4 regions of the Streptomyces sp. NPDC026062 genome follow, and region 2 is predicted to be linked to each of the others. Evidence: riboswitches for the same ligand, from Rfam matches in the RefSeq annotation. Region 2 holds a riboswitch; each other region holds the start of a gene.

Region 1 (6,872 bases), on a different contig from region 2:
TCAGCTCACATCAGGGGCGTGAGGAAGCGCCGCAGCGTCTCTTCGTAGTGAGCCGGGTCGGCATTCCACATCGCCGCATGCGGAGCCTGGGGTACGGCGTGCAGGGCGACCAGGTCGGGGCGGCGGGCGGCGAGCTCCCGGGACGGCTGCCAGGGGGCCAGGGTGTCGTCGGGTCCGTGGAAGATCAGTGTCGGGACATGCAGGGTCGCGGGGAGCGAGGTGTCCAGGAGCCTGGCTCCGCGCAGTCCGGTCTGTCCCTGGGCGGCACGGACGGCGAGGGGCAGCACGGCGGACGGGACGCCGTTGGCCGCGGCCAGGGCGCGCAGGGTGGTGGCCCAGTCCAGCACCGGTGAGTCGAGGACGAGGCCGCAGATCCGGTCCCGCAGCGCGGAGTTGGCGCAGGCGTGCAGGGCCATCGAGGCGCCGGTGGACCAGCCGTGCAGGACCACCTTCTCGGCTCCGTAACGCACGGCGAAGCGGATGGCCGCGTCCAGGTCGCGCCATTCGGACTCGCCGAGGTGGGCCAGTCCGTCCGGGGAGCGCGGTGCCCCGGCGTCTCCCCGGTAGGCGAGGTCGAGAACGGGCAGCTGCTGGCCGTGCAGGAAACCCGTCACGTTCAGAGGGTGTTCCCGGGTGGTGCCGAGCCCGTGCACGGCGATCACCCAGGTGTCGCGGGGGCCCGGCACGAACCAGGCGGGCAGGCCGCCGAGTTCGCCGGGGATCTCCACCTCGCGGAAGTCGAGGCCGAGGGCGGTGGCGGGGTCACCGGTGTGGACCTCCGGCGTGATGCGGACCTTGGCGCCGGGGCGCAGGGTGCCGCGGTTCACGCGTTCCAGTCGGCGCACGACGGTGTCGGGGGCCTGGTGGGCCTGGTCGGCCACCGGTCCCACCACGGCGTGGACGTCGTCGCCCACCAGTCCGTAGGTTCCGGGGCGCAGCGACGTGAAGGACCGGGTCAGGGTGACCTGACCGGCCGCCGTCGCATGCACGGTGAGTCTGCGGTCGGCGGGCAACGGGCGTCCGGACGGCGTCTTGAGGGCGACGCCACCGGCGTACCGGCCGGCCGCGACCGCTGCCGCGCCGACGCCGAGGATGGAGGTGACGGCAGCTGCCGTTGCTGTAGCGGGGCGCACGGCTTCAGTCTCCGGGGCACCGCCGCACGCTGCCAGCGGACGGGGGCCGTCCGGTGGGCCGGCCGACACGGGGGCGCCCGGCCGGGGGCCGGGTGTGCGGGGCCGGGCGGCGGGCGGGGCCGGGCGGCGGGCGGGGCCGGGCGGTCCCCGGCCTGGCCCGGTCCGTATGTGGTTCAGTCCGGCCGCTGTCCGTACCCCTTCAGTGCCTCCTTGACCTCGCCCAGCTGTTCCGGCGTGAGCAGCGCCGGGGTGCGGCCGGGTACGGAGCTCGCGGTGAGCCAGAGGCGGCACAGCCATTCGAGCTGGGCGGTGCGGTCGTACGCCTCGTCGAGGGTGGCGCCGTAGGTGACCGTGCCGTGGTTGCCCAGCAGACAGCCGGTGCGGTCGCGCAGAGCGGCGAGCATGTTTCCGGCCAGTTCCTCGGTGCCGTACCGGGCATACGGAGCGACCCGGACGGGGCCGCCCAGCATCGCGGCGGCGTAGTGGACCGACGGCACCTCGGCGACCAGGGTGGAGACGGCCGTGGCGTGCACCGCGTGGGTGTGTACGACGGCCGCCGCGTCGGTGTTCCGGTACACCGCGAGATGGAGCGGGAGTTCGCTGGTGGGGACCAGCTCACCGAGGACCTGGTTCCCCTCCAGATCGACACCCACCAGGTCCCCGGGACGGAGCCGGTCGTACGGCACTCCGCTCGGGGTGACCAGTACGGTCGCGCCGACCCGTGCCGAGACGTTGCCCGAGGTGCCCACGACCAGCCCTTCGGTGGCCGTTCTGCGGGCGGCGGCAACGACCGCGTCCCAGGCCTGTTCGATCGAATCCCGCCACTCGCTGCTCATTCGAAGATCCTTTCCACGGATGAGCGGCCCGCTGCCGCCCCTCCCCCGAAGGCCCGCCCGGACTCCGGATCCCGGGCCCACACCGGCCTGTAGCGGAATCACGCCGTCGCACGGCGGACACATGGGACTGCGCCGCCCCGGTCGGGGTCACCGCAACGCCCTGCCCAGTTCATCTTCCGTTCACCCAGATTGCCTACGGTCCACGTGCCACTGACGTCGAACGATTGCCTGGGTAAATGGAACACATCACGCTGCTGCTCGCGATTGTGATCGTGACAGCTCTAGTGTTCGATTTCACGAACGGTTTCCACGACACCGCCAACGCGATGGCCACAACCATCTCGACCGGCGCACTCAAACCCAAGACCGCGGTGGCCATGTCCGCCGTTCTCAACCTCGTGGGCGCCTTCCTGTCGGTGGAGGTCGCCAAGACGATCTCCGGCGGGATCGTCAACGAAGACGGGCTCAGAACCGAGGTCATCTTCGCGGCGCTCGTCGGCGCCATCCTGTGGAACCTGCTGACCTGGCTGGTCGGCCTGCCGTCCAGCTCCTCCCACGCACTGTTCGGCGGCCTGATCGGCGCCGCGGTGATGTCCGCCGGCTGGTCGTCGGTCGACGGCGGCACCGTCGTCACCAAGGTGCTGCTCCCTGCGGTCGCCGCCCCGGTCGTCGCCGGTGTGGCAGCGCTGCTGGCCACCAAGCTGACGTACCGCATCGGCGGGAAGGTCACGGGCGGCGCCCAGGAGAAGGCCACCGCGAAGGGATACCGCGCCGGGCAGATCGCCTCCGCCGGGCTCGTATCGCTCGCCCACGGCACCAACGACGCCCAGAAGACCATGGGCATCATCACGCTCGCCCTGGTCACCGGTGGCGTCCTGGCCCCCGGCTCCAACCCGCCGGTCTGGGTCATCGTGTGCGCCGGTCTCGCCATCGCACTCGGCACCTACCTGGGCGGCTGGCGCATCATCCGCACCATGGGCAGTGGCCTGACCGAGCTGAAGCCGCCGCAGGGCTTCGCCGCCCAGACCAGTGCGGCCACGGTCATCCTGGCCTCCTCGCACCTCGGCTTCTCCCTCTCCACCACCCAGTCCTGTTCCGGTGCCGTCATGGGCGCGGGCCTCGGCCGCAAGGGCGGTGTGGTCCGCTGGTCGACCGCCACGCGGATGTTCGTCGCCTGGGGTCTGACGCTGCCGGCCGCCGGTCTGGTCGGTGCGGGCGCGGAGTTCCTCACCAAGCAGGGCACCTGGGGTGTGGTGGTCGTCGCGGCGCTGCTGGTCGCCGGCTCCGGTGCGATCTGGCTGCTGTCGCGGCGCAAGCCCGTCGGCCACGACGACGTCGCCCCGGCCGCCGCGGAAGCCGAGCCCGCAGGTGTCGTCACCACGGCCATCGCGGCCGTCAGCCCGCCGCCCACCGCGGCCGCTCAGCCCCACGACCTCACGGCCACCATCCCGGCCCCCGCCGGTCCGGTCTCCGACCCGGCCCGACCCGCCACGGTCTGAACGACCCACCACGGTCCCAGAGCCTCCGGTAAGGACAGATCACCATGAACATCGACTGGGCAGCCCTCGGCACCGTCTTCGGCGTCTCGCTCGTCGCCACCGTCGCCCTGGTGGGCCTCTTCACCCTCGGCATCGTCGGCCTCTCCAAGCAGCCGGAACCGGCCGCCCAGGGCGGCCCGGCAGGCGGGCCGGCGGGCACATCGCTCAGGCTGGCCCGCGCCGGCGGGTACGTCTGCTTCGGACTGTGCGCCGCCGCGGTGGCCTACGGCATCTATCTGATCGTCGCCTGACGTCACACCCGCCCCTCCCAGCTCACCCGCATCGGGCCGGACGCACTTCGTGCGCACCCGGCCCGATGTGCGTCTGCGCACACTGCACCTCCGCAGGTCAACGGCAAGTTGACGGACGTTCGCAGAGCGTGGTGGACTGCCGGAGCCATTACGGCGACAGCAGAGGAAGCCGGTGCGAATCCGGCGCGGTCCCGCCACTGTCACCGGGGAGCAGTCCCCCACCACGGGAAGTCACGGTCCACGCAAGCGGACTGGAAGGCCGGGGGAACTGCGGATCCGGAAGCCAGGAGACTCTCGTCGCCGTCACGTCGAACCAGGGCGCGGACCCTGAGTGAGGACATTTCGCCATGCCCGGCTGCCGTGCGTTCGCTCCTGTGCAACTCAGAACAGGCCCCAAGGTCCTTCGAGGCGCAACGGCCGGCTGACCCGTGCGTGCCGATCGCATCTTCGCGTACGGCGCCACGGCCGGTCTGATCGGCGATCTGCTGCTCGGTGACCCCCGCAGGGGGCACCCGGTCGCCGCCTTCGGGCGGGCCGCGGCAGGCGTCGAACGCCGTCTGTGGCGCGACCACCGCGGGTGGGGCGCCCTGCACACCCTGGTCTGCGCCGGAGGCGCCGCCGGGGGTGCCGCACTGGCCTCCCGCGCCCTGCGCCGCCACCCCGCCGGGTCCGTCGCCCTCACCGCAGCCGCCACCTGGTCCGTCGTCGGCGGCACGTCGCTGGGCCGCGAGGCACGGTCCATCGGCGATGCCCTGACCGCCGGGGACATCGAACTGGCCCGTGAGCGGCTGCCGCATCTGTGCGGCCGCGACCCGCAGTCCCTGGACGGGCCGCAGATCGCCCGCGCCGTCGTGGAGTCCGTCGCCGAGAACACCTCGGACGCCGTCGTCGGCGCCCTCGTCTGGGGTGCGCTGGGCGGGGTCCCCGGACTCGTCGGATTCCGCGCCGCCAACACGCTCGACGCGATGGTGGGCCACAAGTCCCCCCGCTACCTGCGCTACGGCTGGGCCTCGGCCCGCCTCGACGACCTCGCTGGCTGGCCGGGCGCCCGGCTGACGGCCCTGCTCGCCGTGGCCGCCGGGGGGCGGCCACGGGAAGCGGTGCGCGCCTGGCGGGCCGACGCGGCCAAGCACCCGAGCCCCAACGCGGGTCCGGTGGAGGCCTCGTTCGCGGGCGCGCTCGGCGTACGCCTCGGCGGAACGCTCGCCTACGGCGGCCGGGTCGAGCACCGCCCGGTACTCAACGGGGAGACGGGCCGCGCGGTGGAGCCCGGGGACATCGAACGGGCCGTACGGCTGTCGCGCCGGGTGAGCGCCCTGGCCCTCGGCGTGAGCGTGGCCGCCCGTCTGGGTGCGGGGCTCGCGGCACGAAGGATCGCGGGGACCCGCACCGCAGGCACTCGGCTCCCGGGGTCCCGGCCCTCCGGAGCGCCACTCCCACAACCCCGACTCCCCGAACGGAGACCGACATGAGCGGCGGGCTGCTGGTCGCCGGGACCACCTCGGACGCGGGCAAGAGCGTCGTCACGGCCGGCATCTGCCGCTGGCTGGTACGCCGGGGCGTGAAGGTGGCGCCGTTCAAGGCGCAGAACATGTCACTCAACTCCTTCGTCACCCGCGAGGGCGCCGAGATCGGCCGTGCCCAGGCCATGCAGGCCCAGGCCGCCCGGGTGGAGCCGACCGCACTGATGAACCCGGTGCTGCTCAAGCCCGGCAGCGACCGCTCCAGCCAGGTCGTCCTGATGGGGCGTCCGGTCGGCGAGATGAGCGCGCGCGGCTACCACGGCGGCCGGCAGGAATCGCTTCTGTCCACCGTCGTGGACTGCCTGGAGCAGCTTCGGGGCACGTATGACGCGGTGATCTGCGAAGGGGCGGGCAGTCCGGCCGAGATCAATCTGCGGCGCACGGACATCGTGAACATGGGCATCGCACGGGCGGCACGCTTCCCGGTGGTGGTGGTCGGCGACATCGACCGGGGCGGGGTCTTCGCCTCGTTCTTCGGTACGACGGCGCTGCTCTCGGCCGAGGACCAGTCGCTGATCGCCGGCTACCTGGTCAACAAGTTCCGTGGCGACGTCTCGCTGCTGGAGCCCGGTCTGGACATGCTGCGCGATCTGACGGGCCGGCCGTCCTACGGGGTGCTGCCGTTCGCCCACGGTCTCGGCATCGACGAGGAGGACGGGCTGCGGGTCTCGCTGCGCGGCGCCGTACGGGAGTCGGTCGTCGCGCCGCCGCACGGTGAGGACATCCTGCGCGTCGCCGTGTGCGCCGTGCCGCTGATGTCCAACTTCACCGACGTGGACGCGCTGGCCGCCGAACCGGGCGTCGTGGTGCGGTTCGTGGACCGGGCCGAAGAACTGCACGACGCCGACCTCGTCATCGTGCCCGGCACCCGGGGCACCGTGACGGCGCTGGCCTGGCTGCGCGAGCGCGGGCTCGCGGACGCGCTGCTGCGGCGCGCCGCCGAGGGCCGTCCCGTCCTCGGCATCTGCGGCGGCTACCAGATCCTCGGCGAACACATCGAGGACGACGTGGAGTCGCGCGCCGGGCAGGTCGAGGGGCTCGGGCTGCTGCCCGTACGCATCCGGTTCGACCGCGAGAAGACCCTCGCCCGGCCGGCCGGCGAGGCGCTCGGCGCTCCGGTCGAGGGGTACGAGATCCACCACGGGGTCGCGGATGTGCGCGGCGGCGAGCCGTTCCTCACCGACGGTGGCGGACAGCGCCTCGACGGCTGCCGGTCCGGCAGCGTGTGGGGCACCCACTGGCACGGCTCGCTGGAGAGCGACGCCTTCCGCCGCCGCTTCCTGACCGAGATCGCACGGGCCGCCGGCCGCCGCTTCGTCCCCGCCCCCGACACCTGCTTCGCCGCGCTGCGCGAGGAACAGCTCGACCGCCTCGGCGACCTCGTCGAAGAACACGCGGACACCGATGCGCTGTGGCGACTCATCGAGTCGGGCGCACCGGCAGGACTTCCCTTCATCGCCCCCGGAGCACCTGGAGCACGCGCATGAACGCCCCGCTGACCGCCCCGCTGAGCACCGTGCTGCTGTTGTCGACCGCCGACACCGACCTCCTGGCCGCCCGTGCCTCGGGCGCGCCGTACCGGATCGGCAAC
Region 2 (6,872 bases):
GGCGGGTTCTCCACCGGCGCCCACTCCGGGATCAGCGGCGTCGTGCCACCGGACTTGGCGGCGGCGGGGCCTGCGGCCTCGGCGGCGGGCTGGCCGACGGCGTACTTCTGCCCGGCCTCGGACTTCGGGGTCCAGCCGGCCTCCTTGACGAGAGCACCGTCGTTCGCCTCGCTGAGCGCGATCTTCAGGAACTCCTTGGCGAGGTCCTGCTTCTTGCTGCCTGCGGCAACGGCGAAGTTGGAACCGCCCAGGAAGACGCCCTCGGGCTTGTCGGCGGTCTCACCGGGGATGGTGAAGAAGCCGATGTCGTCCTTGAGCTTCGGGTTGGCCTTGATCGCGGTGCCGGCCTCGTAGCCCATCGCGATGATGGCGCCGGTCTTGCCCTTGGCGAAGACCTCGGCCTGCTGCGGGGTGGCCTCGTCCTTGTCCTTGGGGGCCTTGGAGTAGGCCTGGTACTGCTTGTACACGTCCATCGCCGCGCCGACCTTCGGGTCGGACAGGTTGGAGACGTACTTGTCGCCTTCCTTCTTGACCGGCTCGACGCCCTGACCGACGAGCAGACCGTCGAAGAAGTACCAGTTCTGGCCGGGCAGGTAGATCGGCTCGGCGTCGCCCTTGGCCTTGATGGCGTCGAAGGCCTTGAAGAGGTCGGCGCGGGTCTTCGGCGTCTCGGTGATACCGGCGTCCTTGAAGACCTTCTTGTTGTACATCACGACGCGGTTGCCGAAGTACCAGGGCAGCGCGTACTGCTTGCCCTCGTAGACGGAGGGCGCGTTGACCGCGTCGGCCCAGGCGCTGCCGATCTCCTTCTTCACGTCACCGAGCTCGGCGAGGCCGCCGGTCTTCGCGTACGCCGGAGTCTGGGTGTTGCCGATCTCCAGAACGTCGGGCGGGTTGGACTCGGAGAGGGCCGTGGTGACCTTCTGCTGAATGCCGTTCCATTCCTGGACTTCGATCTTCAGCTTGGCCTTGGTCTTCTTCTCGAACTCCTCGGTGACCGTCTTGGTCCAACCGGGGGGGTTCGAGCCGGACATCGTCCAGACAGTCAGGGTCTGGCCGGCATAACCCTCGGCTCCGGCCTTCTTGCCGTCGCCGTCGTCATCCGAACCACACGCTGCCATGCCGAACACCATGCCCGCGACGCCGATCGCCGCGATGAGCTTGCGCTTCACGCCACCCTCCTCAGGGATGCTGCAACCCCGCCCACCGCGCCAAATTCGTCGACGAGTACTACTGGGGCTGGGACCTGGTCTTTAATGGTTTAGACCAGTACCGGGAGCTTGGCCTAGACCTTTATGGGTGTCAAGGGTGTATAAGAAGTGCACTCGCGTCCGTTATAGGACCGACACCTGAGAGAGGTCGACGAGCCGTGACCGGACCGTGCCACCATGTGAGCCGCGACAGACGGAGGAGCCGGTGACGGCAGCAACGCAGCAGTCGGGAAGGCGGGCCATGGGTGCCGACGGGGGCAGTACGGGGAACGAGACGGGCGCGGGTACGCGTACCGCCCGCGTCCCGAAGTACTACCGGCTGAAGCGACACCTCCTCGACATGACGGACACGATGCCGCCGGGCACCCCTGTACCCCCGGAGCGGACTCTGGCCGCCGAGTTCGACACCTCGCGCACCACCGTGCGCCAGGCACTCCAGGAGCTGGTGGTCGAGGGCCGGCTGGAGCGCATCCAGGGGAAGGGCACCTTCGTCGCGAAGCCGAAGGTCTCGCAGGCCCTTCAGCTCACCTCGTACACCGAGGACATGCGCGCCCAGGGACTGGAACCGACGTCCCAGCTCCTGGACATCGGCTATGTCACCGCCGACGACATGCTCGCCGGACTCCTCGACATCAGCACCGGCGGCCGCGTGCTGCGGATCGAGCGGCTGCGACTGGCGAGCGGTGAGCCGATGGCGATCGAGACCACCCACCTCTCGGCCAAGCGCTTCCCCGCGCTGCGGCGTTCGCTGGTGAAGTACACATCCCTCTACACGGCCCTGGCCGAGGTGTACGACGTACGGCTGGCCGAGGCCGAGGAGACCATCGAGACCTCCCTCGCCACCCCCCGCGAGGCCGGTCTGCTCGGTACGGACGTGGGCCTGCCGATGCTCATGCTGTCCCGGCACTCACTGGACGGACAGGGCGAGCCGGTCGAGTGGGTGCGCTCGGTCTACCGGGGCGACCGCTACAAGTTCGTGGCCCGCCTGAAGCGACCGCTGGACTGAACCGCCCGCATCACCTCTCGGCCTCGCAGCCCCCGTGGAACCCTTCCCGCGGGGGCTGTTCGCCGCCCTTCCCCCGCTGGTCCGGACCAACGTCCCGATGTTTGACGCCATTGCGACCAACTGTCCGATAACGCAACACCGTTGCCAGACCGCAATGCGGACGGGGGGTGACGGTGGGCGGAACCCTCGCCTAGATTTCCTGCGCATCGCAAGAGGTGATCAGCGAGGGGACGGAGTCGCCGCCATGCCGGAAGAACCAGAAGGAAAGCCACCCACCGTCACACCGACGCGGGTGGTCATCGCCCTCTGTCTCATCGCGCCGTTCGTGGCGATGCTGTGGGTGAGTTCGTACGCCAAGGTCGACCCGGCCTTCATCGGCATCCCGTTCTTCTACTGGTACCAGATGCTCTGGGTACTGATCTCCACGGCGCTCACGATGATCGCGTACAAGCTGTGGCAGCGTGACCAGCGCGCCCGCAAGGGGGGTGCGTCAGCATGAAGGACGGCGTGAACGGCGTCGCGCTCGGCGTCTTCATCTTCTTCTTCCTGGCCGTCACGGTCATCGGCTTCATGGCCGCCCGGTGGCGCAAGGCCGAGAACGAGGCCAGCCTCGACGAATGGGGGCTGGGCGGACGGTCGTTCGGCACCTGGGTCACCTGGTTCCTGCTCGGCGGCGACCTCTACACCGCGTACACCTTCGTCGCCGTTCCCGCGGCGATCTACGCGGCGGGCGCGGCCGGCTTCTTCGCGGTGCCCTACACCATCCTGGTGTATCCGCTGATCTTCACCTTCCTGCCGCGGCTGTGGTCGGTGTCGCACAAGCACGGCTACGTCACCACCTCGGACTTCGTACGCGGCCGCTTCGGCTCCAAGGGGCTCTCGCTCGCGGTCGCCGTCACCGGCATCCTCGCCACGATGCCGTACATCGCGCTGCAACTCGTCGGCATCCAGGCGGTGCTGGACGTGATGGGCGTCGGCGGCGGCGAGAACACCCACTGGTTCATCAAGGACCTGCCGCTGCTGATCGCGTTCGCGGTGCTCGCGGCGTACACGTACTCCTCCGGGCTGCGCGCGCCCGCGCTGATCGCCTTCGTCAAGGACGGTCTGATCTATCTGGTCATCGCCGTGGCGATCATCTACATCCCAATCAAGCTCGGCGGCTTCGACGACATCTTCGCCGCCGCACAGGAGAAGTTCGCCGGTCCGCCGGGAGGCAAACCGACCGGTGCGCTCGCACCCGCGGCGGCCGGTCAGTGGGGTTACGCCACCCTGGCCCTGGGTTCGGCGCTGGCGCTCTTCATGTATCCGCACTCGATCACGGCGACGCTCTCCAGCCGCAGCCGTGACGTGATCCGCCGCAACACGACGATCCTGCCGCTGTACTCGCTGATGCTGGGGCTGCTCGCGCTGCTCGGCTTCATGGCGATCGCCGCCGGCATCAAGGTGGACAACGGCCAGCTGGCGATCCCGCAGCTGTTCGAGAACATGTTCCCCGACTGGTTCGCGGGCGTGGCGTTCGCCGCCATCGGCATCGGCGCGCTGGTGCCCGCCGCGATCATGTCGATCGCGGCGGCGAACCTGTTCACCCGGAACATCTACAAGGACTTCCTGAAGCCCGACGCGACACCCGAGCAGGAGACCAAGATCTCCAAGCTGGTGTCGCTGCTGGTGAAGGTCGGCGCGCTCGCCTTCGTCCTCACCATGGACAAGACGGTCGCGATCAACTTCCAGCTGCTCGGCGGAATCTGGATCCTCCAGACCATGCCCGCCCTGGTCGGCGGGCTGTTCACCCGGTGGTTCCACCGCTGGGCACTGCTCGGGGGCTGGGCCGTCGGCATGGTCTACGGAACGGCCGCCGCGTACGGAGTCGCCAGCCCGACCCAGGAGCACTTCGGCGGTTCCTCCAAGGAGATCCCGGGCCTCGGGGAGATCGGCTACATCGGTCTGACGGCCTTCGTGCTGAACCTCGTGGTGACCGTCGTCCTCACCTTCGTCCTGAACGCCATGAAAGCGCCTGCCGGGGCAGACGAGACCGCTCCGGGCGACTACACGGCGGACGCGGGCGACCCGGGTGTGAAGACGGAGCTCCCGCCGGCCACCGCCGGTGCACCCGGCGGCCACTGACCGCCGCGTACGCGAACGGGCCGCCGTACTCCCCTGCCGGAGGGGTACGGCGGCCCTTCGCGCGCCCTCCCCGGGGGATGCGGCGGCCTCTTCGCGCGTGCCGCCGAAAACCCCTTGCGGCCCCGGCCCGTGGATGCGGGAGACTGCCGCCCATGGACATGACGATCCGGCCGGTCGAGCCCGCCGAGCACGCGCTCCTCGGAGAGATCACCGCCGAGGCCTACCTCGGCGACGGGCTCCTGGACTACGGCGCCGACGACCCGTACCTCGTGCGACTGCGCGACGTACCCCGCCGGGCCGCCGAGGCCGAGGTGCTGGTGGCCGCCGACGCGCGGGGCCGCGTCCTGGGCGGGGTCACCTACGCCCCGCCCGGCAACCCGTGGGCCGACATCGCCTCGGCGGACGAGGCCGAGTTCCGGATGCTGGCGGTCTCCCGCGAGGCCCGTAGCGCCGGGGCGGGCGAGGCGCTCGTACGGGCCTGTATCGACCGCGCGCGGAGCACCAGGGGCGTCACGGGGATCGTTCTCTCGACGCAGCCGGCGATGCTCGGCGCCCATAGGATCTACGGGCGCCTCGGCTTCGTACGGACCCCCGAGAAGGACTGGAACCCGATCGCCGGCCTGAAGCTGCTGACGTACCGCCTGGAGCTGCATCCTCCGGTGTGAGAGCAAGCACGACACAACATGTGGGGGCTGCCTCATCCGGCAGCCCCCACATGTATGCTCATGCTCGCTGTCGCCGCAGGGAAATCCGGTGCGAATCCGGAACTGTCCCGCAACGGTGTGTTCGGTGCGCTTTTGCGCACCCGGAGTCCGAGCTCCTGCCGACAGCGCATCCGGCTCGACCGATCCGGATGCCCAGACGTCCGGGCCTCGTGGATGGGCCGGTGGACGCCGCACGGAGTGCCGCCCTGCCCCGGGCCCCGCCCCGCCCGGCTGCCCCGCTCCCCGAAGGCCCCGAGCCGAGCGAGGGAGAGCACCACCGTGACCATCGCGCCAGCCGATCCGGTTTCAGCGGCCGCATCAACGGGAACCGCGAGCGACGGACCGGGAACCGTACTGCTGCGGACCCTGACCGACCTCACCGCCGATCTGCCCGACACCGACCCCGGGCGCGTCGCCGCCGCCGCGCTGCGCGGCCGCAACGCCCGGTCGGACGAGGCGGAGCTGCGCTCGCTGGCCACCGAGGCCGCAGCGGGTCTGATCTCCGAGGACCCCGCCTACTCCCGGCTCGCCGCCCGTCTCCTCACCCGCACCATCGCGGACGAGGCGGCCGGGCAGGGCGCGACATCGTTCTCCGCGTCGGTCGCCGTCGGACACCGCGAGGGCCTGATCGCGGACCGCACCGCCGAGTTCGTGACCCTCCACGCCGCCGCGCTGGACGCCCTGGTGGAGCGGTCGCTCACCGACGGCGCCGACGACCGCTTCGGCTACTTCGGCCTGCGCACCCTGCACAGCCGCTACCTGCTGCGCCACCCGATCACCCGCCAGGTCATCGAGACGCCGCAGCACTTCATGCTCCGCGTCGCCTCCGGACTGGCCGAGGACACCTCCGCGCGCGCCCTGGACGAGGTCGCCGCGCTGTACGGGCTGATGAGCCGGCTGGACTACCTGCCCTCCTCCCCCACCCTCTTCAACTCCGGCACCCGTCACCCGCAGATGTCCTCCTGCTACCTGCTGGACTCGCCGCTGGACGAACTGGACTCGATCTACGACCGCTACCACCAGGTGGCGCGCCTCTCCAAGCACGCGGGCGGCATCGGTCTCTCGTACTCCCGTGTCCGTGCGCGCGGTTCGCTGATCCGGGGGACCAACGGGCACTCCAACGGCATCGTGCCGTTCCTGAAGACGCTCGACGCCTCCGTCGCGGCGGTCAACCAGGGCGGCCGGCGCAAGGGCGCGGCCGCCGTCTACCTGGAGACGTGGCACGCGGACATCGAGGAGTTCCTGGAGCTGCGCGACAACACGGGCGAGGACCAGCGGCGTACGCACAACCTCAACCTGGCGCACTGGATCCCGGACGAGTTCATGCGCCGCGTCGACGCGGACGGCACCTGGTCGCTGTTCTCCCCGGCCGACGTGCCCGAACTGGTCGACCTGTGGGGCGACGAGTTCGACGCCGTCTACCGTGCGGCCGAGGCCAGGGGCCTGGCCCGCAAGACCCTGCCGGCCCGTGAGCTGTACGGCCGGATGATGCGGACGCTGGCCCAGACCGGCCAGGGCTGGATGACGTTCAAGGACGCCTCCAACCGGACCGCGAACCAGACCGCCGAGCCGGGCCGCGTCGTGCACTCCTCGAACCTGTGCACCGAGATCCTGGAAGTCACGGACGACGGCGAGACGGCCGTCTGCAACCTCGGCTCGGTCAACCTCGGCGCGTTCGTCGGGGGCGGCACGATGGACTGGGAGCGCCTCGACGCCACCGTCCGTACCGCCGTGACGTTCCTCGACCGGGTCGTCGACATCAACTTCTACCCGACCGAGCAGGCCGGCCGGTCCAACGCCCGCTGGCGTCCGGTGGGGCTGGGCGCC
Region 3 (6,872 bases), on a different contig from region 2:
TCCGGACGGAAGCGCACGGAGGGCCGCCCGTGCGGACCGTCCGGTGTCACCACGGCCCGTACCCGGTAGACGTCCGCGATGAGCCCTTCCGTGATCACCTCCGCCGGGGTGCCGCCCGCGACCACCCGTCCCCCGTTCATCACGACGATCCGGTCGCAGAACATCGCGGCCAGGTTGAGGTCGTGCAGAGCGACGACGGCCGTCAGCGGCAACGAGGTGACCAGGGACAGCAGTTCCAGCTGATGCTGGATGTCCAGGTGGTTGGTCGGTTCGTCGAGCAGGAGCTCCCTCGGCTGCTGGGCCAGCGCTCGGGCGATCTGGACGCGCTGGCGCTCTCCGCCGGAGAGCGTGTGCCAGGACTGCTCGCGGCGGTCGGCGAGACCGGTCCGCTCCAGGGCTTCCCGCACAGCCGTCTCGTCCGCCGCCGTCGGCGCCGACCAGGCGCGCCGGTGCGGGATACGGCCCAGGCGTACGACGTCCACGACGCTCAGCTCGACCTGCGTGACGGCGTGCTGGTCGACCACGGCGACCCGTCTGGCCACGGTGCGGCGGCCGACAGCGGCCAGCGGGTCGTCGTCGAGGGTGACCACGCCCGCGTCCGGAGCCAGGACTCCGGCCAGGATGCGCAGCAGGGTGGACTTGCCGGAGCCGTTCGGGCCGATCAGCCCGATGGTGGCACCGGGCGGCGGGGCCAGCGAGACACCGTCCAGAATGAGCCGGCCGCCCGCCTCCCTGCTGACCCGGTCGGCCCGCAGACCGCCGCTGGTGGCCGCGGTCACGGGGCCCTCCGGGTGCGGTACAGGACCAGCACGAAGGCGGGCACCCCGATCAGGGCGGTGACGACTCCCACCGGAACCTCCTGCGGGTCGAGGACGGTCCGGGCGAGGGTGTCGACCCAGACCAGGAAGACGGCCCCGGCGAGCGCGGTGACCGGCAGCAGCCTGCGGTGCCCCGAACCGGTCAGCGCACGGGCCGCGTGCGGCAGCACGAGGCCGACGAACCCGATGGCGCCGGCCGAGCTCACGAGTGCGGCGGTCAGCAGCGCGGTCGTGCACAGCAGAACGATCCGGGTACGGCCGACGTGGACACCGAGGGTGGCCGCCGCGTCCTGACCGAAGGCGAAGGCGTCGAGCGTCCGGGCGTGGCCGAGGCAGACCAGCAGCGTCACGGCGAGCACGGCGGAGCAGATCCACACATCGCTCCATCCGACGCCGCCGAGCGAGCCCAGCAGCCAGAACAGCACCCCCCTGGTCTGTTCGGCGTCGGCCGCGGTCATCACGACGAAGGAGGTGAGCGCGGAGAAGAGCTGCATGGCCGCGACCCCGGACAGGACGACGCGGTCGGTGCTGCCGCCCAGGGTGTGACTGAGCAGCATGACCAGGGCGAAGGAGCACAAGGCCCCGATGAACGCCCCGGCCGACAGGGAGACCGCTCCCCCGCCGACGCCGAGGACGACGACCACGACGGCGCCGGTCGAGGCTCCCGAGGAGACCCCGAGGACGAACGGGTCGGCGAGCGGATTGCGCAGCAGCGACTGCATGACGGTGCCGCAGACCGCGAGTCCCGCGCCGCAGACGGCGGCGAGCAGGGTGCGCGGCATGCGCAGGTTCCAGATGATGCCGTCACGGATCGGGCTGAGCCGCGACTCACCGGCACCGAGGTGGGAGGCGACCGTGGACCAGACGTCGGCCACGGAGATCCGGGCCGGGCCGATGGTGACGGCGAGGGCGACGGACAGGAGCAGCAGCAGGATCCCGCCGGCCCACAGGAGTCCGCCGCGCAGGCCCCGCAAGCCCCGTCGGCCGGGCCGGGGGTGCGTGCCCGCGTACGCGGGCGGCGCCGCGGCCTGTTCGGTGTCCGTCACCCCGCGAGCCCGAAGGCGCGCAGCCCGGCGGCGACGCGCTCCACGCCCTCGACGGTCCGGATGGTGGGGTTCATGGCTTGGCCGCTGAGCAGCACGTAGTGCTTGTCGCGGACGGCGTCCATGTTCTTCGTGGCGGGGTTGGACTCCAGGAAGGCGATCTTCTTCGCCGCGCTCTCGGCGGTCTGCGACTTGCGGGTCAGGTCGCCGATCACCAGTACGTCCGGGTTGCGGTCGGCGACGGTCTCCCAGTTGATCTGGGGCCACTCCTCGTGGGTGTCGTCGAAGGCGTTCTTCGCACCGAGCTCCCGGGTGATGATGCCGGGCGCCCCGCAGCAGCCGGCCAGGTACGGAGCCTCGGAGTTGGCGAACCAGTACATCAGTGAGGCATCGGAGGCGTCGATGTCTCTCGTCGCCTCACGAACCCGGGCGCGCAGCCCGGCCACCAGTTCCTCGCCGCGCTCCGGTACGCCGAACACCTTGGCCAGGTCGCGCACTTCGCCGTAGACGCTGTCCATGGTCAGGGCGCCGGTGCGGACACCGTCGCCGTCCTTGCTGTTGTCCTTGGCGGTGCAGTCGGCGGGCGAGACATAGGTGGGGACACCGAGTTCCTCGAACTGCTCGCGGGGGGCGACTCCGCCCTTGGCGAGCGTCGACTCGAAGGAGGCGCTGACGAAGTCGGGTTCCTGGTCCAGGACCTTCTCCGACGAGGGGCGGTTGTCGGAGAGCCTCGGGACACCGGCGTTGGCCTTCTCCAGCCCCTTCAGTACGGGGTCGGTCCAGGTGGCCGTGGCCGCCAGCCGGTCGGCGAGGCCGAGCGAGAGCAGGATCTCGGTCGATCCCTGGTCGACCGGCACGGCGCGCTCGGGGGGCGCGTCCACGGTGACGGTCCGTCCGCAGTTCGTCAGGACCACCGGATAGCCGTCGGCTCCCCCGGACTTGGCTGCGGAGCCGCCCGAGCCGCCGCCGCAGGCGGACAGCAGGATCAGCGCGGCGGTGAGCAGGGCGAAGGAGCGGGCGGGGCCGGCTGTGGGCGGCACGGAGTACCTCGGCGTCTCTGGGCCCATGCGCGGGGCCCTGTGTACGGAGTTCCGCGGCCCGGTACCGGGCCGTGGGTGCCAGCAGGTCTTCGGACTCGGGTTCACGCGGACGGGACGCCTTCCCGGGAAACCGTGGGTCTCCCAGTGGCCGTGGCCCCGCCCGTCCCCCTCACCGCTGCGCGTCAGTTCCGGATTCACACCGGATTCCCTGACTCCTAGGTGGAGTTCGACTGGCTCCGGGCACGCTACCACGACCCTCTGCGCAGCTCAGCTGCAGTGTGGGTCCGGCCAGGGAAGCCGGAGGTGTGCCGTACGCACGCCTGTGACCGGCCGTGCGGGTCCAGCCCGTACGGACCGGGGCGGTGCCGTACGCACGCCTGTGACCGGTCGCGGGGGTCCGGCCCGTGGGGCGCCGGGGCGGTGCCGTACGCACCGCCCCGGCGCGGGACCGGCCAGGCAGCGTTTCTCCGGCTACGCCTTGCGGCGAACCGATTCGCCAACCTGGCCGTGTGCTCCCTCACACCACCGTGAGAGCACAGCCGCGGTACCCCAGAAGGCCAGCAGGACTCCCCGGACGCCCAGACACCGGACCGCGTCCGCCGCCCGGCGCGGCAGCACGGCGGCCGACTGCCTCGGTGTGCCCGTCATCGCGTCCTCCCGGCGGGTTCCTGGGTTCCCGTGGTGTTCCAGGAAGCGCCCGGGTCGTCGTACGCGTCCATGTAGCCGGCTCCCGCGATGGGCCAGTCGGCGAGCAGTTCCCCGGGCAGCGCGAAGGAATCGGCCAGCTCGGGCAGATGACCGCTCACGGCCGCGACGAGCTGCTCGATGGCATCGGTGAGCCCGTCGACCTGGCCGGCGGTCAGATGGCCGGCGGCGAGCAGATCTCCGCTGTCGCGCGCGACCCGGCGCAGCGCGAACAGCCGGGCCAGTTCACCCAGCCGCTCGCGGGCCGCTCCCGCGGGCAGCTCCGCGATCGCGGTCTCGTACGCGTCGGCCGCCTGCCGGACCGCATGGGCCTCGGTCCCCCGCAGGGCGGGCCCCGAGGCCGCGTTCCAGCGTTCCAGCGGGCCGCCTTGCGGCACCCGGGCCAGCCGTGCGGCCGCCCTGTCGAACCAGATGTGTTCCGCCTGCGCCAGGAGCCGGCGAAGGAAGCGCAGATCGGTGAGGTCACCGTCCGGCGGGCCTGCGGCCGGTTCCTCCCGCGTCGCGCGTGCCGCGTCGAAGAGCAGTCCGGCGGCAGCCCGCGTGTGGATGGCCAGGTTGTCGCCCTCGGCGGTGATGGCGCCCTCGATCCCGGTGACGAGTTCGGCCATCCCGTTGTTCTCCAGCAGTCCCTGGGCGCCGCACCGTTCCCGGCACTCGACCATCACCGACCGGGCCTGCCAGGTGATCCACCCCTTGGCGATGTCGACCAGCCGCTCGGCGGCCTCCCGCTCCGCGGGCGGCCGCGTCGCCACCTGTTCCCAGCGGTCCAGAGCACGTCGGTGCAGCAGGCTCATCGCGTAGACGGTGGCCATGGCCTCGGCGAGCGGACCGTGGTGGCTGCGGTGGGCGATCACCGGCACCGGAGGCGCCGAGCGGCTTCCGGAGACGAAGCGGTGGCCTCCGTAGCGGACGGCGATGGCCAGCGTGACCCGTGCCGAGCCCACCGCGCTCGCGCTCATACAGATCCGGCCGGTGGTGACCCGTGCGATCGAGGTGAGGAAGCGGCGCCGGTGTCCTGTGGTGTCGCTGCGGAACACCCCGTCGTCGCCGACCCGCCCCTGCGCGCCGCCGAGCAGCGCGCCGCGGTCCACGAAGACCTGGTCGAAGGAGGTCAGGCAGTGGTCCACCGGACTGCCCATCCGCGCGGGCAGCAGGCGCACCCTCACCCCGGGCAGGGTCCGGGAGGCGTCGGTGAGCGGCACAAGGAGCAGGAAGACCCCCTGGTCCACGCCGTCGACGATCAGCCGGGCGGCGACGAGTCCCGACTTGGGGCCGCCGGCCGGACTGGTGTTGGGCATGAACTTCTGGGCGCCGGAGTGCGGGGTGTGCACAACGAACCCGTCCCGGTCCGGGTCATAGGTGGCGGTCGTCTCGACGGCGACCGCGTCATTGCCGTGGGCCACCTCCGTACAGAGGAAGGTGCCGACCCGTCGCAGGTCGAGATAGTCCGACAGATCGCGGGGGCTGTCGGCGTCGTTGTCCAGGAGGCTGCCGAGGAAGAGGTTGTAGTGAATGCCCGCGACGGTGGCGAGTGCCGGGTCCACCGGGGCGATCCATTCGTGCAGAGCGGCCAGGGCTCGTGGGTCGGCGGCCGGGCGGGCGGCGCTGTCCAGTGCGCTGTTGAGCCTGCGCAGCCGCGCGTGGGCAAGGGCGAGCCGCTCCTCGGGGGCGAGGCCGGGAGGGGGGCAGACGGGCCGGCGGAACGGATCCGTGGCGACGAGCCGGCGCCAGAAGCCGTGCTCGCGCTGGGCGTCCGGACCGAGGAGCGCGGTGGTGAGCGGGCCGGCGAACGGCCGGGTTCCGGCTCCCGAGGGTCCGGCGCTGCGGAGAAGTGTGGTCATACAAGCGGGAACGATCGGAAATCGTCCAGGACACCCCGCAGCCTGCTACAAAAATCGATTCTCCCCTGCCCGGCGGGGTCTCCGACGCCACCCGCCCGGCCACCACTCGTCACCCGTATGCAGTAATTCGCCGCGCTGTGCGGGCGTCCAGGACATCCCCTTGGGGCATGGAACGGCACCCCGACGAGTCGGCAGCGACGGACGAGCACGCCGAACTGGAGGCCCTGCGCGCCCGGGTGGCGCAGCTGGAGATCCGGGCCACGGGCCGCTCCCGGCCTCGTGTGCGTTCGTTCTTCGCGGTCCTGCTGATCCTGGTGGCGGCTGTCCTCACCCCGTTGAGCATCGTGTCGAGCTGGGCGAGCGATGTCGCGGGGAACACCGACCGCTACGTGAAGATGGTGGAGCCGCTGGCCTCCGACCCCGATGTGCAGGCGGCGGTGACCACACGCGTCACCGATGCCGTCATGGTGCATCTGGACATCGACGCGCTGCTGGCGGACGTCGCTCCGGCCGACCGGCCCGTGGTGGACAAGGCACTCCGCAGGCTCGGCGACCCGCTGACCGCCGGCATCACGAACCTCGTCCGCGGCACCGTGGAACGGTTCGTGGCCGGCGACGAGTTCGCGCGGGTGTGGAGCAGCCTCAACAGGTCCGCCCACTCCGCCGTCGTGAAGGCGCTGACCGGCGAGGGCGGCGGCGCGGTGAAGCTGACCGACGACACCGTCACCCTGGACCTCGCCCCGGTCATCGACCGGGTGAAGCAGCGTCTCGTCGACCGGGGCCTGACGGTCGCGGGGAGGATCCCGGAGATCCACACCGACTACACGATCCTGACCTCGGACTCGGTCGGCAAGGCCAAGCAGGGTTTCCGGGCGCTCGAACTCCTCGGATTCTGGCTTCCCGTGGTCACGCTGGTGGTGGCGGCGGGCGGGGTGCTGCTCGCGGTACGCCGCCGGCGGGCACTGGTCACCGCGGCGCTCGCGGCAGCGGCGTGCGCCGCCCTGCTCGGGCTCGGGCTGTGGGCAGGACGTGCCTTCTACCTCGACAGCCTCCCCCCGGACGTCTCGCAGCCGGCTGCGGGCGCTGTCTTCGACGCGCTGGCCGGCTATCTGCGGGCCGGGGTCCGGCTGGTCGTGACGGTCGGCGCGGTGGTGGCGCTCGCCGCCTGGCTCACCGGCGCGGGCCGGGCCGCGACCCGGGTCAAGGCGGTGTGGAGCGGTGGCATCGGGGCCGTCCGGGAGGCGGCCGGTGTCACCGGCGGTCCGGTCGGCAGATGGGTGCACCGGGCGAGGCGGCCGCTGAACTGGACGGTGGTCGTGGCGGCTGTCGCGGTGCTGGTGGCGTGGGACCGGCCGACGGGTCTGGTCACGGTGTGGATCGCCCTGTGCGCCCTGTTCGTCCTGGCTGTCGTCGAGTTCCTCGACG
Region 4 (6,872 bases), on a different contig from region 2:
CGTCCGTCGCCAACGCGGTGGCGCGCCGCTTCGTCGTTCCGCCGCACCGCGAGGGCGGGCAGGCCCAGTTCATCGAGGCTGCGGTGGGAGAGATCGGTCCCGAGGACGACGGCGTCACGCACAGCATGAACTGGGCACTGCGTCAACTGCACACCCCGCTGTCCGTGTCCGCCCTGGCCCAGGCCGCGTGCATGTCGGAACGCTCATACCTGAGGCACTTCAGCCGCCGCAACGGCGTGAGCCCCATGCGCTGGGTCATCGCCCAGCGAGTGGCTGCCAGCCTGCCACTGCTCGAATCCGGCGAGGGCACCGTCGACGAGGTCTCCGCCGCGGTCGGCTTCGACAGCACCGCGACGTACCGGCACCATTTCACCCGCCAGATGCGGACGACGCCGACGGCCTACCGCAAGACGTTCACCCGCGTCTCCGCGCTCCCCTGAGGGTCACGCCGTACGACTGGCGGAATCTTGGCGACTTCAGACGTTTACGCCACTCGTAGGGCGGGCCCAGGGATCGGAGGATGGAGCCGTCGCCGGCCGGGGGACACCCGACACGGTCCACCCGGCCTCGTCCCGACCAGCAAGAACAAGAGGTTCCCGCCCTATGCCCGTCACCGCTTCCGCAGAGATCACCAGCGTTGTCCTGAGCGTGCCCGCCGCCACCCCGGCCGAGGCCGCAGCCCACTACGCCGCCCGTCTCTCCTTCGAGGCGGATGTCTCCGACGTCCACGCCGATCTGGCATCCGGCGCACCCGGCATCGTGGTGGTCGACACCCGCAGCAATGCCGCCTGGGACCAGGGTCACATCCCCGGCGCCATCCACATCCCCACCGCGCGGATCGCCGACCTGGCGCCGCGCCTGATCGACCCGGCCCGGACCGTGGTCACCTACTGCTGGGGCCCCGGCTGCAACGGCGCGACCCGTGCGGCGCTGGCCTTCGCCCGCCTCGGACACCAGGTCAAGGAAATGCTCGGCGGCTTCGAGTACTGGGTACGCGAGGGATTCGCCTACGACTCCGCCACCGGTGCCGAGCAGCGTCCTGTCGACGACCTGACCGCCCCGCGTTCGGGAATCTCCTGCGCATGCTGAAGGACACCGCACGGCCGGACGGCGTGATCCGTCCGGCCATCGCGGCCGACCTGCCGGCGATAGCTCTCCTGTGCGCCGCCCATGCCGCCTTCGAGCGCGCCGAACCCGTGCCCGCTGATCTCGCCACCCGTCTGGAGCCCGTGCTGTTCTCAGTACATCCGAGAGCGTGGTGTCTCGTGGTCGACCGCGGCGGCGAACTGATTGGTTACGCCACCTGCTCCCGCGAGTTCTCCACCTGGCAGGCAACCGACTACGTGCACCTGGACTGCCTGTTCGTCACCGAACCGCACCGAGGCGAGGGCTGGGGGCGCGCGCTGCTCAACGCCGTGAAGGACGCGGCAGCAGCCCGCGGCGCCGCACAGATGCAGTGGCAGACCCCCGACTGGAACACCGATGCCATCTGTTTCTACCACCACGTGGGGGCCCAAGCCCGGTCCAAGATCAGGTTCTCACTCCCCACTCGCCCGGCAGAAGACCTGCCCCGAGCGCCCGTGGACGGTCACGCCGTCCGGCTGTAGCCGTCCGGACCTTGCCGGTGTGCGCCACGGGGCGGCGGACGGGAGGCGGCGGGCCTACGTTCGCGTGAATCCTTGGCTCCGTTCCACTTTCGCCACGTGCAGCGTGTAGCTCCGATACCACTCGGCACGTCCGCGCTTCTGCGCCGCACGGTGCTCGGCGTTGGTCCGCCACTCGGTCAGGGCATCGGCGTCCCGGAAGTACCCGACGGTGATGCCCAGACCGCCAGGAGTCTGTGCGTGATCCATCCCCAGGAACCCCGGGACGTTCTTCACCAGGTCTTCCATACGGGCATTCGTCTCGCTGTAGCCGCCCTGCTCGGGCGACCGCACAGCAGTGAAGACAGCAACGTAGTAAGGAGGTTCAAAGGCTTCGACGGGCCTGGCGGACACTTCCGGTTGCTCGCTCATCGCGTCACCGTAAGGCGGGACGTGCCGGACGATCCAGCGTCTTTTGCGACGGTTGTGGCCGGCGCCGAGCTCGCGTGGCTGGTGTGCCCGTTCGTACGCGGGTTTTCCGGCGGCGCAGGCGATGGCTCCTGCCGGGGCTACTTGGCGCCGCGCTCCCGACGCGCGCGTTCGAAGTCGGCATTCTGCATCCAGGGACCGTGCTGATCGAGTGCGGCGCAGCCGCCGAGAACGAAGGCGCTCACCATGTTCCGGTACTCGCCGATCCCGTCGACCAGGCTGTACTCGACCCGGTACTCCGGATCCGACCCGCTCTCACCCTCGCGCACCGTGGTGATCCGGGCGATGGAGTCCGCGTAGAAGTGGAGCTGGATCCCTTCGCCCATCCTCTCGTCCTCGATGGTGAACACCTTGTTGTCCGAGGCGGAGCGATCGCCGACGAACTCCCAGAACTCCGCGCCGGCGGTGCGAGGGGAGCCCGAGCTCCACTGCTTCTCGACGCCTTTGTCGTCGGTGAACGACAGGACCGTCTTCCGCGCACTCTCACCGAAGCCGGTGCGGTCGGCGACAGCCTCCTCGGCATCGTCCATGGACATGTTCCTGGAGCGGCCTGCGGCCTCCGAGCACATCAGGAAGACCACGGTACGCACCGCGTCGTCGACGACCTCGGGATGTGCGCGGCGCACGGCCGCGTCGACCGCCGTCGCCATCCGATCCCAGTCGCGCTTGTCCGTGGCGTGCTTTCCCCGTCGCGGATCGCGGCCGATCCGCATCCCGGCGCACGCCTGCTCCGCAGTGGCGATCACACGCATGACCTCGGACAGCAGCGTGGGGTCGACGGCGCCGGGCATCCGTCCGGGAACCGTCGAGCCGTGCAGATACTGGCCCGTGTACTTCAGAATCGCGGCGTCGAGCGGACCGAGTACGGTTCCGCGCTCGGCGCGACGGCGGTTCGCGTGGTACTCCGCAGCTCGTTTCCCGTTCGACGTCTCTGTCGCCGCGCGCATGGCCGTACAGACCTGACCGCGTTCGAGCGAACCGATGTCAGCCCCATGGGCTATGAGCCGGCTTCTGTCCCACCGGATGCGGCGGAAGAGAGCGTCCACATCCGAGGGCGGGGAGAGGAGGACCGGATCCAGGAGCGCGACGGCGGCGGTCTCGTCGAGCCGGCCCCGGGTGCCGGCGTCGTCGCACAGGGGAAGGACCGCACTCCACAGCAGCAGGTGTCTGGCCAGGTCCTCCCGGATCACCGCAAGATGGGCTTCCCCGATCGGGAAGGTGAACGTGCGGGGTTCATGGTTGGCGTCGGCCCCGGCACCGAGCATCAGCCTCAGCTCACCGTCCTCGCGGATCACCTTCGGGATCCAGCCGCCGTCGCGCGTGAAAACGGTGTCTCTCATGGGCTCAGTCTTCCCCATGGGACGAGAGCAGCGGATGCCGGTCGTCCGGTGCTTCGGTCAGGACACCGGCCGGCCGTGCGGCATTCGGCCGAGAAGCGGACGGACGACCCGGCGCAAGGCATGTCAACCGCCCTGCCCCGGCGCAAGTGGCCTGCCGCACCGCAGGCTCCACCGCCCCGACCTGCCGCTGAGCTCCGTGAGCGTCAGCGGTGCGATATCGATCCGCCAGAACGACTGAGGCGGAACGGCCAGCGCATGGACGACCGAGGCCCTGACCACGGCGGGTTCGGCCACCACGAGCACCCGTCCCGGGCCACCGCCGTCCAGCTCGTCGAGCCACGCCCCTGCCCGCGCGCACAGTTCCTCCAAGGACTCGCCATCATGCGGTGCGGCGGAGGGATCCGCGAGCCAGGACGCCACACCTTCCGGCTCGCTCGCGCTCACCTCGTCCAGCCGGGCGCCCGTCCAGCGTCCCAGATCCCAGTCGTGAAGCGAGAGTTCGGGGAGGGAGCGCACCCCGAGCGCGTCGGCGGTGAGCGTGCAGCGCCGGGACGGTCCGTGCAGGGCCCGGTCCGCCGCAGGCAACGTGCCCGCCGCGGAACGCGCCAGCCGGAGGCCGGACTCGTCGAGCGACGCGTCACCCGCGAACCGGGCCTCACGCAGCGCGGCGTTCATCGCCGGTGAGATCAACATCACCCGTACCGTCATGCTCGCCCTCAACTCCCTGAACCAGGGCCACTTGGCCAACCCCACCATGGCATCGGGGCCCGTCGGCCCGCACACCGGCACCATGGCGGCACCCGCTCCCAGGCGGTATCGTCGCGACGACATGACGAAGGTGTGACGGAAGTCCGGTGAGAATCCGGCACGGTCGCGCCACTGTGAACCCGTTTCCGTACGGGAAGTCAGACCCAGCACCTTCGTCTCAGGCACCACGATCGGGACGCGTGTTCCCTCAGGAGGTTCTGCCATGGCTCAGACTGCTGCCCCCGCGACAGCCGTACCCGCCATCACCCCCATCTCGCTGAAGACCATTGCCCCTTGGGCGGTCTTCTTCGGCGTCGTCATGCTGATCCTGCTGTACTTCGTCGGCGCCGAGCAGGGCGCCACCGCGCTCATCTCGGGCGAAGGCGTGCACGAGTGGGTCCACGACGGCCGCCACCTTCTCGGTTTCCCCTGCCACTGATCCATCCGGCTGATCCAGGGGAATCCCTCATGAACTCCATATCTGTCAGAGCTCTGCTGGTCCGCGGCATGCTGGCCGGCCTGGTGGCGGGTGCTCTCGCACTGCTCGTCGCCTACTTCCTCGGCGAGTCCCGTGTCGACGCGGCCATCGCCCTCGAAGAGACACACAGCCATGACCACGGCGGCGGCGAGGAACTCGTCAGCCGCACCATGCAGTCCACCGCCGGCCTGGCCACCGGTGTACTCGTCTTCGGCGTCGCCGTCGGCGGCATCGCCGCGCTCGTCTTCTGTTACGCCCTCGGCCGGATGGGCCGCTTCGGCCCGAGGGCGACGGCTGCGCTGATCGCGGGAGCGGCCTTGCTGACCGTGTACATCGTGCCGTTCCTGAAGTACCCGGCGAATCCGCCGGCGGTCGGCAACCCGGACACCATCGGCCGACGTACCACGCTGTTCTTCCTGATGGTGGTGCTCAGCGTGTTGCTGGCCGTGGCCGCCGTCATCCTCGGCAAGCGCCTGGCCCCACGCCTGGGCAACTGGAACGCCACCATCGCCGCAGCCGCGGGCTATGTGCTGGTGACCGGGCTGGCCTACGCCTTCCTTCCCTCGTTCAACGAGGTCGGAAAGGACTTCCCGGCAGCTCTGCTCTGGGAGTTCAGGCTGGCCACGCTCGCGGTGCAGGTCACGCTCTGGACCACCTTCGGGCTGGTCTTCGGATATCTCACCGAACGGCTGCTGGTGCCGAAACCGGTTGCGGTCACGGACGGCGCGGCGAACCTGCCGGCGACCGTCGCGGGCTGAACCCCGGCGCGACGACGGGCCCGGCACGCGGGACCTGAACGGCGTGCCGGGCGCGGAGAAGGGTGTGCACCGCGTCGACAGCATGCCCGGAGCCCGCCGGGGAGAGGTCCGGCGGGCTCCGGGCATGCGCGGGAGCCGTCTCACGCCTGACGGGCGGACCCGTCCCAGTCGGTCCTGTAGTACCTGAGCTGCGTGTCCTCCTTCACCAGGCGCATGCCTGCCGCGGTCATGACGCGCTGGGAGGCGATGTTGTCGAGGTCGGCGTCCCCGTGTACGCAGACGACGCCCCGGTCGCGGGCGAACCGCAGCAGCGCGCGAAGCGCCTCCGAGGCGTACCCACGGCCGTGCACCGACTCCACGAGCCCGTAACCGATCGTGACGTGCTCCCTCTCGTCGGGCGGTCCGTGAAACCCCACGCCCCCGATCACCAGTCCGTCCTCGCGGCGCCGTATGCCGTACGGGCCGTAGGGAGTGGGATCACCGGCTTCGGCGCAGGTGTCCAGGAACCGCCTGGCCGCCCTCATCTCGCCCGGTGAGGGATAGCCCGGAGCCCAGTGCACACCGTCGGCCGGCAGGCCCGCGGCCACCTGTCCGGCGTCGGCAACGGTCATCGGATACAGAAGCAGGCGTGGTGTGACGAGGTCGGTCATGCCCCGGGAAGTATCACGCGGCGCGGCCGGGCCGCACCCGGATTTCCGGGTGCGGCCCGATGGGCCCGGCGACCGCCGAGGTCACGCGCCGTCGGCCGGCGGGAAGTCCCCGGCCAGCGCGGCGGCCATCCGCAGCTGTGTGTCGGCCTCGGCCTGTCGGCCCTGGCGCTCCAGTGTGCGGCCCAGCATCAGCCGCGCGTACTGCTCGACGGGGTCGCGCTCCAGCACCTCGCGCAGCTCCGCCTCGGCCCGCCCGAGCCGCGCCGAGTGGTAGTACGAGCGCGCCAGCAGCAGCCGCGGCGCGACCTGCTCCGGCACCTCCTCGACGAGCCCGCCCAGAATCCGGGCCGCGGTCGTGTACTCCTTCGAGCCGAAGAAGAACTGCGCACGGTCCCAGCGTTCGGCAGCGGTACCGAACTCGTAGTAGGTGTCGCTCATGTGATCTCCTCGGTCGAGATGCCGCCGGGCTGTTCCCGTACGCGTCCACACCCCCCAACACGCATCAATGGTTTAACATTCCACTAAATATTCGGCGTGGGTGCCGCCCGCCCGGAGTCGCACGGGAATAGGTTGAGCGTCATGAGCAATCTCGATCGTCAGGCCGCACTCTCCGTCTGCGGAGGCAGGGGCTTCGTCGTCGCCGAACCCGTACGTGAACTTCTCACCCCGCGACATGTCCGGCTCGGCGAGTCCACCGAGGTCCGCAGGCTGCTGCCCAACCTGGGCCGCCGCATGGTCGGGGCCTGGGCCTTCGTCGACCACTACGGCCCCGACGACATCGCCGACGAGCCCGGGATGCAGGTGCCGCCCCACCCGCACATGGGCCT

What was found. A riboswitch is a leader RNA that binds a small molecule or an ion and turns the genes downstream of it on or off. The one in region 2 is predicted to bind cobalamin.
Region 1: it holds a riboswitch for cobalamin, as region 2 does, so the genes downstream of both, ACZ4LX_RS31130 (cobalamin biosynthesis protein) here and ACZ4LX_RS25530 (ribonucleoside-diphosphate reductase subunit alpha) in region 2, are expected to answer to the same signal.
Region 3: it holds a riboswitch for cobalamin, as region 2 does, so the genes downstream of both, ACZ4LX_RS09125 (ABC transporter substrate-binding protein) here and ACZ4LX_RS25530 (ribonucleoside-diphosphate reductase subunit alpha) in region 2, are expected to answer to the same signal.
Region 4: it holds a riboswitch for cobalamin, as region 2 does, so the genes downstream of both, ACZ4LX_RS33300 (CbtB domain-containing protein) here and ACZ4LX_RS25530 (ribonucleoside-diphosphate reductase subunit alpha) in region 2, are expected to answer to the same signal.

What each region holds. Positions count from the first base shown of each region.
Region 1 is NZ_JBVHOQ010000044.1:21,999-28,870, forward strand. Features, by position in the region: gene ACZ4LX_RS31110 (alpha/beta hydrolase) at 6-1,133, opposite strand; gene ACZ4LX_RS31115 (class II aldolase/adducin family protein) at 1,307-1,969, opposite strand; gene ACZ4LX_RS31120 (inorganic phosphate transporter) at 2,206-3,468, shown strand; gene ACZ4LX_RS31125 (hypothetical protein) at 3,513-3,758, shown strand; cobalamin riboswitch at 3,921-4,052, shown strand; gene ACZ4LX_RS31130 (cobalamin biosynthesis protein) at 4,187-5,230, shown strand; gene ACZ4LX_RS31135 (cobyric acid synthase) at 5,227-6,768, shown strand; gene cobN (cobaltochelatase subunit CobN) at 6,789-6,872, shown strand, end outside.
Region 2 is NZ_JBVHOQ010000030.1:43,386-50,257, forward strand. Features, by position in the region: gene ACZ4LX_RS25505 (extracellular solute-binding protein) at 1-1,172, opposite strand, end outside; gene ACZ4LX_RS25510 (GntR family transcriptional regulator) at 1,453-2,217, shown strand; gene ACZ4LX_RS25515 (DUF3311 domain-containing protein) at 2,462-2,716, shown strand; gene mctP (monocarboxylate uptake permease MctP) at 2,713-4,341, shown strand; gene ACZ4LX_RS25525 (GNAT family N-acetyltransferase) at 4,494-5,006, shown strand; adenosylcobalamin-variant (AdoCbl-variant) riboswitch at 5,074-5,171, shown strand; gene ACZ4LX_RS25530 (ribonucleoside-diphosphate reductase subunit alpha) at 5,325-6,872, shown strand, end outside.
Region 3 is NZ_JBVHOQ010000007.1:234,334-241,205, reverse strand. Features, by position in the region: gene ACZ4LX_RS09135 (ABC transporter ATP-binding protein) at 1-779, opposite strand, end outside; gene ACZ4LX_RS09130 (FecCD family ABC transporter permease) at 776-1,864, opposite strand; gene ACZ4LX_RS09125 (ABC transporter substrate-binding protein) at 1,861-2,901, opposite strand; cobalamin riboswitch at 2,965-3,151, opposite strand; gene ACZ4LX_RS09120 (acyl-CoA dehydrogenase family protein) at 3,546-5,447, opposite strand; gene ACZ4LX_RS09115 (hypothetical protein) at 5,615-6,872, shown strand, end outside.
Region 4 is NZ_JBVHOQ010000052.1:29,832-36,703, forward strand. Features, by position in the region: gene ACZ4LX_RS33270 (helix-turn-helix domain-containing protein) at 1-440, shown strand, start outside; gene ACZ4LX_RS33275 (rhodanese-like domain-containing protein) at 604-1,089, shown strand; gene ACZ4LX_RS33280 (GNAT family N-acetyltransferase) at 1,083-1,607, shown strand; gene ACZ4LX_RS33285 (antibiotic biosynthesis monooxygenase family protein) at 1,662-2,015, opposite strand; gene ACZ4LX_RS33290 (DUF6357 family protein) at 2,153-3,412, opposite strand; gene ACZ4LX_RS33295 (histidine phosphatase family protein) at 3,536-4,120, opposite strand; adenosylcobalamin (AdoCbl) riboswitch at 4,244-4,337, shown strand; gene ACZ4LX_RS33300 (CbtB domain-containing protein) at 4,383-4,598, shown strand; gene ACZ4LX_RS33305 (CbtA family protein) at 4,628-5,395, shown strand; gene ACZ4LX_RS33310 (GNAT family N-acetyltransferase) at 5,536-6,045, opposite strand; gene ACZ4LX_RS33315 (tetratricopeptide repeat protein) at 6,127-6,483, opposite strand; gene ACZ4LX_RS33320 (pirin family protein) at 6,625-6,872, shown strand, end outside.